Regions from separate parts of the Priestia sp. 53B2 genome, predicted to be linked through region 1. Evidence: riboswitches for the same ligand, from Rfam matches in the RefSeq annotation. Region 1 holds a riboswitch; the other holds the start of a gene.
The links. A riboswitch is a leader RNA that binds a small molecule or an ion and turns the genes downstream of it on or off. The one in region 1 is predicted to bind glycine.
Positions count from the first base shown of each region.

Region 2: linked by a shared signal. The riboswitch ahead of ACN6NE_RS12870 (amino acid permease) and the one ahead of gcvT (glycine cleavage system aminomethyltransferase GcvT) in region 1 are both predicted to bind glycine.

Region 1 covers NZ_JBLZXA010000008.1:710,263-715,424, reverse strand. The annotation lists gene ACN6NE_RS07030 (YqhG family protein) at 1-329, opposite strand, end outside; gene ACN6NE_RS07025 (DEAD/DEAH box helicase) at 316-1,989, opposite strand; glycine riboswitch at 2,170-2,262, shown strand; gene gcvT (glycine cleavage system aminomethyltransferase GcvT) at 2,475-3,575, shown strand; gene gcvPA (aminomethyl-transferring glycine dehydrogenase subunit GcvPA) at 3,596-4,942, shown strand; gene gcvPB (aminomethyl-transferring glycine dehydrogenase subunit GcvPB) at 4,935-5,162, shown strand, end outside.
Region 2 covers NZ_JBLZXA010000015.1:129,826-134,987, forward strand. The annotation lists partial or broken gene ACN6NE_RS12865 (FAD-binding oxidoreductase) at 25-1,374, shown strand; glycine riboswitch at 1,574-1,654, shown strand; gene ACN6NE_RS12870 (amino acid permease) at 1,813-3,165, shown strand; gene ACN6NE_RS12875 (PAS domain-containing sensor histidine kinase) at 3,498-5,162, shown strand, end outside.

The DNA of each region.
Region 1 (5,162 bases):
GATGCAACTTGTTCATACAAGTGAATAAACCCGCCTAGTTTTTGAGTAGAAGCGAAAATTTGGTGCAGCCTAGGTGAACCGAAATGAATTCGTTCTCCTTGAACGGAATCGTCTTCAAATGCTGGGTCTGTAATGAAAGTGAGCGAAGCAGGAGTTGCTTCTCCTCCCGTCTTTTCAATATAGTGCCAATAAAATGGACGATTCATCAATTCTTTATCGAGTTCAATCGTTAATTGAACCGTCAGGTAAGAAGATGTTTCTGTGACAATAGAACAATTATTAGCTAGAAAATAACGCTTTAAAAATTGATGAATATCAGTTTGCTGCATGCTGATCCTCCTCGCTGTCTTCGTATTGAATAATAGACGTCAAGTTCTCCATTTTGATTTTTATTTCTCCTTCACTCCGTGAATGAAATAAAATATCCTGAATATGCTCTTCGATATTTTTCAAATCAAGCTTTGTTAAAATATCATCTAGCTCTCCAACAACTCGTTCAAAAAGGTTTATTTTTTCGTATAACAATTTTAAAATATGTTCTTCGACCGTATGTTGAATGGCTAAATTGTAAATGTGAACATCATGTTTTTGACCTAAACGATGGACCCTTCCAATTCGCTGTTCTAGACGCATTGGATTCCACGGTAGATCATAGTTAATGATATGATGACAAAACTGAAGATTGATTCCTTCTCCGCCTGCTTCAGTGGCAATAAATACTTGCGCGTGGCTTTCAAAAAGCTGCTTCATCCAGTCTTTTTTACCTCGCTTAAATCCGCCTCTAAAAGGTACAGAGGTAATTCCATGCTGTTTTAAATACCACTGTAAATACAGTTGAGTTGCTCTGTACTCAGTAAAAATAATGACTTTATCATCAATTTTCTGAACGAGCTCCAGCACTTTTTCTGCTTTTGCATTTTGCGGCACTTGCTGAAGTAGTTCCATTAACGGAGTAATCATATGTTCTGTTAATGCGCTGTTTGGATCTTCCTGACGTTCCAGCATGTTTTTTAATGTCATATACACCGCTTCACGGCTGCTGCAGGCCTCTCGCTGCAGGGTTAAAATTGAAAAAGCGCTTGAAGGGTGCAGTCCGTTTCCTTTAAAAGACGTAATTGCATCGTATAGCTCCCGTTCTTTTGGCGAGAATTCAACAGGAATGGTTTGAACAATTCGCTTCGTCCATTCGATACCCGTATCGTGGCGGCGATTTCGAATCATAACTTTGTTAACAAGCTCTTTTAAGTGTTCATCGTTTTGCAAAGAGCGTTTTTTAGCGGAAAATAATTTTTCGAAATAGTCTTTATTGCCGAGATGGCCAGGCTTTAAAAGAGAGACTAAGTTAAAAATTTCTTCAATTCGATTTTGAATCGGTGTTGCGGTTAGCAACAGACAAAATTTCTTTTTTAGACTTTGCACAAATTCATAGTTTTTTGTTTTGTTGTTTTTAAGTTTATGAGCTTCATCAATGATGATGAGGTCGTAGTCTTGTTCTAGCACAATTTCTCGATGAGGAGAACGTTTTGCTGTATCAATTGAAGACACAACGATGTCACACTGATCCCACACATATGATTTTCTTTGAGGGACTGCGGGAATATAAAATTTTTGATTCAATTCCATAGCCCACTGCGAAACAAGCGAAGCTGGAACTAAAATGAGAACTTTTTTAACAAGTCCGCGAATCATATATTCCTTCAAAATTAACCCTGCTTCAATCGTTTTCCCCAGTCCTACTTCATCTGCTAAAATGGCTTTCCCATTCATTGTTTCAACTACTTGTTTGGCTACTTCGAGCTGATGAGGAAGCGGCGTTAAATCGGCTAGATGTTTTGGGCTTTGCAGTCCTTCAAATTCTGAAATAAGCGTTTGGTCTTCTATTTCATAGGCAAGTTTATACAAATCCCACGCAGACCAAGGGCCGTCTTGCTCCAATTTAGTTGAGAAGGCCGCTTCCCATGTTTCATCGATGTTTAATTTCACTTTCATGATAAAAATGCTCCTTTGTAAAAAATTTTTATTGAACAAATGATAAGAATCAGGTAGGATAAAAATATATTTAGAAAATTTGAAAAAGAAAATAGATTAGCACTTTACAAATGATTGTGTGAATAAAGATAGATACATCTTTCAGTAGTATGCCCAACTTTACCAACTTTATAGAAGCGAATGACGACACGGGGAGAGACTACTTGAATGTAGCGCCGAAGGAGCAAGCAATAAAATTGTGAATCTCTCAGGCAAAAAGACTCTTGTTTGACGCAGCTCTGGAGAGTGTCTATGCGTTTATAGACCACCCACGAGGCAAACCTATTTATTTATAGGTAAACTTTCAGGTGAAAAGGACAGAGACTTCCTACTAAATACAGTAGGGGGTTTTCTGTCCTTTTTTGTTTGGATACATAGTGATCCCCACACTATTTGAAAACTCCCCGTTATGAAAAGTTTCACGTGAAAAAGAGGAGGACATGAATATGACAACAGAATTACACAAAACGCCGCTTTATGATACCTATCAAAAATATGGTGCCAAAACAATTGATTTTGGCGGATGGGCTCTTCCCGTTCAATTTTCTTCTATTAAAGAAGAGCATGAAGCTGTACGTACAAGGGCAGGCCTTTTTGATGTCTCTCATATGGGAGAAATTCTTGTAACAGGAGCTGATAGCTTAGCTTTTCTTCAGCACACGATGACAAATGACGTTTCTACCCTTGTAGATGGAAAAGCGCAGTATACGGCTATGTGTTACGAAGACGGAGGCACGGTAGATGATTTGCTGATTTATAAAAAAGCAGATCAAGAGTATTTGCTAGTCGTAAACGCTGCTAATATTCAAAAAGACTATGAGTGGCTGGTGTCTCACAAACAAGGAGATGTAACGCTCGTTAATCAATCTGATGAAACTGCGCAGCTAGCTTTACAAGGTCCTTTAGCAGAAAAAGTTTTACAAACTTTAACGAACGAAAATTTATCTTTATTAAAGCCATTTACATTTGCTGATGATGTAGAAGTAGCCAATGTAAAAGCTCTCGTTTCACGTACTGGGTACACCGGAGAAGATGGCTTTGAAATTTATTGTTCTTCAGCTGATGCCTCTCACTTGTGGACGGCTATTTTAGAAGCAGGCAGTGATGAAGGTGTGTTGCCTTGCGGATTAGGAGCTCGCGATACGCTTCGTTTTGAAGCTACTTTGGCTTTATATGGCCAAGAGCTTTCAAAAGATATTACGCCCATTGAAGCTCGAATTGGATTTGCAGTGAAAACGAACAAAGACAGCTTTATTGGAAAAGAAGTGCTAAAAGAACAGCGTGAAAGCGGAGCATCCCGTAAGTTAGTGGGAATTGAAATGATTGATAAAGGTATACCACGACACGGTTACGAAGTATTTGCAGGTGAAGAGCAAATTGGGTTTGTGACAACAGGGACACAGTCACCTACACTAAAGAAAAACATCGGTTTAGCGCTATTATCTGCAGAGTATTCAGAGCTTGGTCAAGAAGTGGAAGTGCAGGTTCGAAAAAAACGCTTAAAAGCAAAAGTGGTTTCAACACCTTTTTATAAACGTTCAAAGTAAGCTTTGGGGAGGAATTTAACATGTTACATCGCTATTTACCAATGACAGAACAAGATCAGCAGCAAATGTTAGCAGCAATTGGTGTTTCATCTGTTGATGATTTATTTTCAGATATTCCGCAGCGCGTTCGTTTTCAAGGAGAATACAATATTAAAAAAGCGGCTTCAGAGCCTCAGCTGTTAAAAGAATTAAATAGTATGGCTGCTAAAAATGCTCATTTAAAAGACTATGCTTCTTTTTTAGGAGCAGGAGTTTACGATCATTACATGCCGGTTATTGTTGATCATGTTATTTCTCGTTCGGAATTTTATACGGCTTATACTCCGTATCAACCAGAAATTTCTCAAGGAGAACTTCAGGCCATCTTTGAATTTCAAACGATGATTTGTGAGTTAACGGGGATGGACGTGGCTAATTCTTCTATGTATGACGGAGGAACTGCTTTAGCAGAAGCTGCTATGCTCAGTGCGGGTCAAACAAAAAAGAAAAAAGTACTTGTCTCTGCGGCTGTTCACCCTGAGTCAAAAGATGTTTTAAAAACGTATGCGAAGGGTCAATACATTGAAGTGGTAGAAATCCCTGCAGCAGACGGAGTAACAGATATGATTGCATTAGAAAAAGAGATGGGAAGTGACGTGGCAGCTGTTATTGTCCAATACCCCAATTTCTACGGACAAATCGAGCCGTTAAAAGAAATTGAAGAAATTACTCATCAAGAAAAATGCATGTTTGTGGTTTCAAGTAATCCTTTATCGTTAGGTTTACTTACGCCTCCTGGAGAATTCGGAGCTGATATTGTCATCGGAGATGCACAGCCATTTGGTATTCCGAGTCAATTTGGAGGCCCGCACTGCGGATACTTTGCAACTACGTCTAAGCTTATGCGAAAAATTCCAGGGCGATTAGTAGGGCAAACGGTAGATGAAAACGGTAAGCGAGGGTTTGTTTTAACCCTTCAAGCGCGTGAACAGCATATACGCCGCGATAAAGCGACGTCTAACATTTGTTCAAATCAAGCGTTAAATGCTTTAGCGGCATCAGTTGCAATGACAGCTTTAGGCAAGCAAGGTGTAAAAGAAATGGCGCTGCAAAACTTATCAAAAACGCATTATGCATATGAAGTGTTAAAGGCAAAAGGGGTAAATGTAGCATTTGAAGGACCGTTTTTTAACGAATTAGTCGTGAGGCTTCCTGTTTCTGTAACAGAAGCAAACAATCATTTATTAGCATCAAAAATAATTGGCGGTTATGATCTTAGCCGTGATAACCAAGCGCTTGAAAATCACATGCTGCTTGCTTTTACAGAGCTCCGTACAAAAGAGGAAATTGACCAACTTGTAAATGAATTGGGGGATCTTCATGCTTAATCAAAATCAATCACTTATTTTTGAAAGCAGTAAAGAAGGGCGAATCGGCTATTCATTGCCAGAGTTAGATGTGCCGCAAGTAAATGCTGAAGAACTGCTTGGAAAAGCGTATGTGCGTACCAAAGCTCCTGAGCTTCCTGAAGTATCAGAACTCGATATTATGCGTCATTACACCGCGCTTTCAAAACGAAATCACGGAGTGGACTCAGGGTTTTATCCG
Region 2 (5,162 bases), on a different contig from region 1:
TATGTACAAAGGGGCATAGGTCAAATGGACTCAATGTTTTTAAAAGGGCTTACGGGTGAAGTGGTAACGCCAAAAGATTCGGTTTATGAGGAAGCTCGTCAGGAATAGAATCGTGCTGTTAATAAATTTCCGCTTATGATTGTATACTGTGAAAAAAAGCAGGATGTTGTGAATGCGATCCGCTGGGCGCGCAAGCATTGTGTTGATATTCGTATTCGATCTGGCGGTCATCATTATGAAGGATATTCTACGGGTGACTGTGTATTAGTCATTGATATTAGTCGATTAAATGGGTTGAAATTGGATAAAAAACGGAACATTTTAAAGATGGAAGCGGGAGCAAAAAATACGGAAGTGTATGATTTCATCGCTTCGAACGGATATGTGTTTCCAGGAGGAACGTGTCCGACTGTTGGGGTATCTGGCTTTACGCTTGGTGGAGGCTGGGGACTTTCGAGCAGGCTTTACGGATTAGGCTGTGACAGCTTGATAGAGCTAGAGCTAGTCAATTATGAAGGAAAGCTCATCAAAGCAAACAAATCGTGTAACGCTGATCTTTTTTGGGCATGCCGCGGTGCCGGTGGCGGTAACTTTGGCATTGTAGTAAGCATGACGTTTCAGCTTCCAAAGCCAACGAACAGCTCTGTGACGCTCGTTCGGTTCTTTTATGTAGGTACTACAAAGGCGAAGCAGGCACAAGTGATGAATATATGGCAAAACTGGCTGCCCGAACTGGACAAACGTATGACGCTAATTGCAAGCTTTTATAATGCAGAAGGAGAAGGTTTAGGTATATTTGCGAACGGCTTCTTTTACGGCTCCCCAGAAGGAGCTCGGAAGATTTTGCAGACTTTTGCAGAAGTGGAAGGGTTTCAAGTCGAGCTGGAATCATTATCTTTTCTTGAAGCGGTAAAAAAAATAGAAGCAACCTATCCTCCGTCTGAAAAATTTAAGTCAACGGGAAGATTTGTGCACAGGAGCTATTCACGTGTTGAGCTTGAAAATCTTGCAGAGCTGATACAGCGTCCGGCAGAAGGGTCCGTTTATGCCGCGATTTCTTTTTATGCACTAGGAGGAGAAATTCGCCGTGTTGGTAAAAGAGAAACGGCTTTTTTCTACAGAAACGCCAAATATACTATGGGGTTTCAGTCTGTATGGACAGAAGATGTATTTGCAAGAGCAAACAGAGATTGGCTTCGCAAGCGATTTGAATATATTAAAAGTATTACGGTAGGTTCCTATGTGAATTTTCCTATCAGCAACCTTAGAAACTACGAGGGTGAGTATTTTGGAGACAACGAAGAGAGATTAGAAAGAGTGAACAAAAATTACGATCCGTTTAATGTGTTCAGGTTCCCGCAAGGACTCAGGTAGCGTAAGGAAAAGGATACTAAGTTGACGATTGAAATTGTTCGATTACATTCTTTCGAAGAAGGTAAATAAATGAAAGTAATCTTTCCTGTTGACAAAGCATCCAACTGGTATTAGAATAAACAACTATTCGACAGTCATTCTATTGATTGAAAAATTTAATACGTAGAAAGCTATGATTGCTATGGATCACACTATAGCAGGAGCAGCTTCTGGAGAGATCGCGATAGTTTCGCGACGCCGAAGGGTTCACAATCTCAGGCAAAAGGACAGAAGAGTACCGGATATTTATTTGGCATGTTACTAATTAGTAGCATGTACCTTAATATTTGTTATTCTTATGACCATGAGATTGGAGCGCATCCAATCTCTTTTTTTATTGGACTTTATTTGTAGTCCGCACGATCGCATCAAAGGTTTTATTGTTAGGAGGAGTTAGAGTTGGAACAACGAGAATTAAAGAGGGATTTATCCAATCGTCATGTTCAGCTAATCGCGATTGGGGGAACCATTGGTACGGGCTTGTTTTTAGGTTCTGGTAAAGCAATACAGCTTGCGGGTCCCTCTATCATCTTTGCTTATTTAATTGTTGGTATTGCGCTTTTCTTTGTGATGAGAGCGCTAGGAGAACTACTGCTGTCTAAAGCAGGTTATCAATCGTTAACTGATATTGCTGAAGAGTATCTTGGACCATGGGCGTCATTTGTAACGGGGTGGACCTACTGGTTTTGCTGGATTATGACAGCTATGGCTGATGTGATTGCAGTTGGCGTATATGTGAAATATTGGTTCAATATTCCTCAGTGGATTCCCGCACTTATTTGTGTAATCATTTTATTAGGGCTTAACTTATTAACCGTAAAATTATTTGGAGAATTAGAGTTTTGGTTTGCTTTAATAAAGGTTATTACGATTCTTGCATTAATTATTATTGGCGTTATTTTGCTGGTAATGGGATTTAAAACAGACGCGGGATCCGTTACTGTTCAAAACCTTTGGAATCACGGAGGACTGTTTCCAAATGGGGTTTCAGGTTTCTTACTTTCATTCCAAATGGTTATATTCGCATACGTGGGGGTTGAATTGGTAGGGGTATCGGCAGCAGAAACATCGAATCCCCAAAAAAATATTCCATCGGCCATTAATAAAATTCCGCTGCGAATCTTATTTTTCTATGTTGGAGCGCTTATCGTCCTCTTATTTATTAACCCGTGGATGGAATTAAATGCAGCAGAAAGCCCATTTGTTAAAACCTTTAGTTTAGTCGGAATTCCGCTTGCTGCTGGAATTATTAATTTTGTTGTATTAACTTCAGCCGCTTCTGCTTGTAATAGCGGAATGTTTTCAACAAGCCGTATCTTATATAATTTAAGTAAAAATGACCAAGGGCCATCTAAGTTTGCAAAACTGAACAAAAACCACGTACCAAGCAACGGATTGTTTGTATCTACGCTGGTCATCTCAGCGGGAGCTCTTTTAAGCAAACTTATACCAGACCAAGCTTTCGGCATCGTCACGACCATTAGCGCTATTTGTTTTATTTGGGTGTGGAGTGTCATTCTTATTTGCCATCTAAGGTATAAAAAGACGCGTCCGCAGCTGCATGCAGCATCAGCATTCAAAGCACCGTTAACACCATTTATAAACTATGTTGTGCTAGCTTTGTTTGCGGTGATTCTTGTTATTATGCTGTTTTCTGACGCGACGCGCCCAGCCTTATTGTTGACGCCCGTTTGGTTTATTCTCTTATTTATTTTTTACTGGACTAGAAGGAAAAAGAAAATAAATCTTTAAAAGCTAGAAAATCAGCAGGGAATAAACATGATTTTTTATAAAAGAATATAGTAAATTTCTGACCTCATCACTCCGTGATGAGGTCTTTTTAGTGGAGGATAAATAATTGATTTCTACTGCATGAATAAAATGCAGGAAGCAAAGTTTATAGAAGAAAACTAAAAATTTGTTCTAACAGAAAACACAGTGAGAAAGCTCATAGTTTTCTGATAGGGATGTAGAACAAATTGCTTTTCTTCTGTGTCTAAAGATGGAATTCTATCATTTATATGGAAAAGTTTTCATTTTGCAGTACAATGGAGGTAGACTTCATTAGATTAAGGTGAACAAACATGAAATGGTTTAAATCTCATACGTTTTGGAAAATCTTCACGATTAATGTGCTTCTTATTTGTACCGTACTGACGCTAATGTTTATTGTTTCAAGAGTGATGCTGCCTAATATTTCTCAAGATCAATATCGACAGGTAACTGATAAAACCGTCAAGAGAATGAAAGAGCAAATTAATGTCGTTATTAAAGATATTTGGAGCCTAGGCGACGAGGTACAGCAAGATCCTATTTTTTTATCGGATGATGAGCAAGAAATAGACAAAGAATTGCAGAAAATAGTTAATATTTCACCGTATATCGATAGCGGAACCATTTTTAATGTAAAAGGGTATGTTGAGCATTATTACCCGAATGATTTAAAAAATATGAAACATGTGAACTTAAGTAAAAGAAAATATTTTCAAGAAGCGCTGCGAACCAAAAAAATATATTTAAGCGATGTCGTTTCAGCAGATACAAAGCACTACATTGTGGTGATGGCGATTCCTATTTTGGATGGGCAGCAAAATGTAAAAAAAGTCATAAATTTAGCGCTGCGAATTGAAGAAAATAAAAGTTTTCAATCCATCTTTCAAACGTTTGATATAGGAGAGAACGGCTATACATTTATTGTAGACCGCAATGGTAGAATTATTTCTCACCCAGAGAAACAGAGAATCGGTGAAAATGCTAAGAAAAATGAAATCGTTCAGAAAACGATGAATCATAAATCAGGATATCAGCGCGTTGTGAACACCGAAGGTAAGTATTTCTTTGCGTCTTTCGAATATATTCCTGTTTTGGATTGGGGAATTGTCGCTGAATTACCCGTTGAAGAAATTTACAGGCCTTATGAAATGTTTGAAAAAACGCTTTGGATCGTTTCAGGCGTTACGATTTTACTGCTTTCTTTTTTTACTGCGTTATATGCAAGGCAAATTGTGAATCCTATTCATAAACTATATGAATTGGCGGGACAAGTAGCGCGCGGGAATTTTAATCAAAAAATTCCGGAACGAGAAATTGAGCGGGGCGAAATCGGTATTTTATCTAAACAGTTTAATGAAATGATTAGCTATATACGTCATTCTAAAGCAAATTTACAGCAAAAAGAAAATCAGCTGCAGGAACAAAAAATGTTTTTAAGACAAGTTATTGACATTAATCCAAGCTATATTTATGCTATCAATCAAAAAAGGGAATTCATTCTCGTTAATGAATCTTTTGCGATGCTCTTAGGTGAAAAATCTGATGACTTAATTGGACAATCAATTGATAAATATCAGTTCAACCTTCGATCAGATCTTTTATATAAAGGGGCGTTTTCAAACTGTACCCAAAAAGGGGTGATATTAGAAGAACAGTTTAAAGATTCGAAAGGAAACCGGCGCTGGGTCGAAACAGCAAAACTTCCTATTATGAATGAAAAACAGGAAGTGATTCAAATGCTGTGCGTATCCACGGATATTACGGAGCGTAAAAAGGCAGAAGAGAAGCTTAGAACTTCTGAGAAGCTTGCCGTGGTAGGAGAACTTGCAGCTGGAGTGGCTCATGAAATCAAAAATCCTTTAACTTCTTTAAAAGGTTTTGTTCACTTATTAAAAGAACAACATCCTAAAGATGCTTTGTATATAGATATCATGGAAACTGAATTAGAACGAATGAATGGAATCGTAGAAGAATTT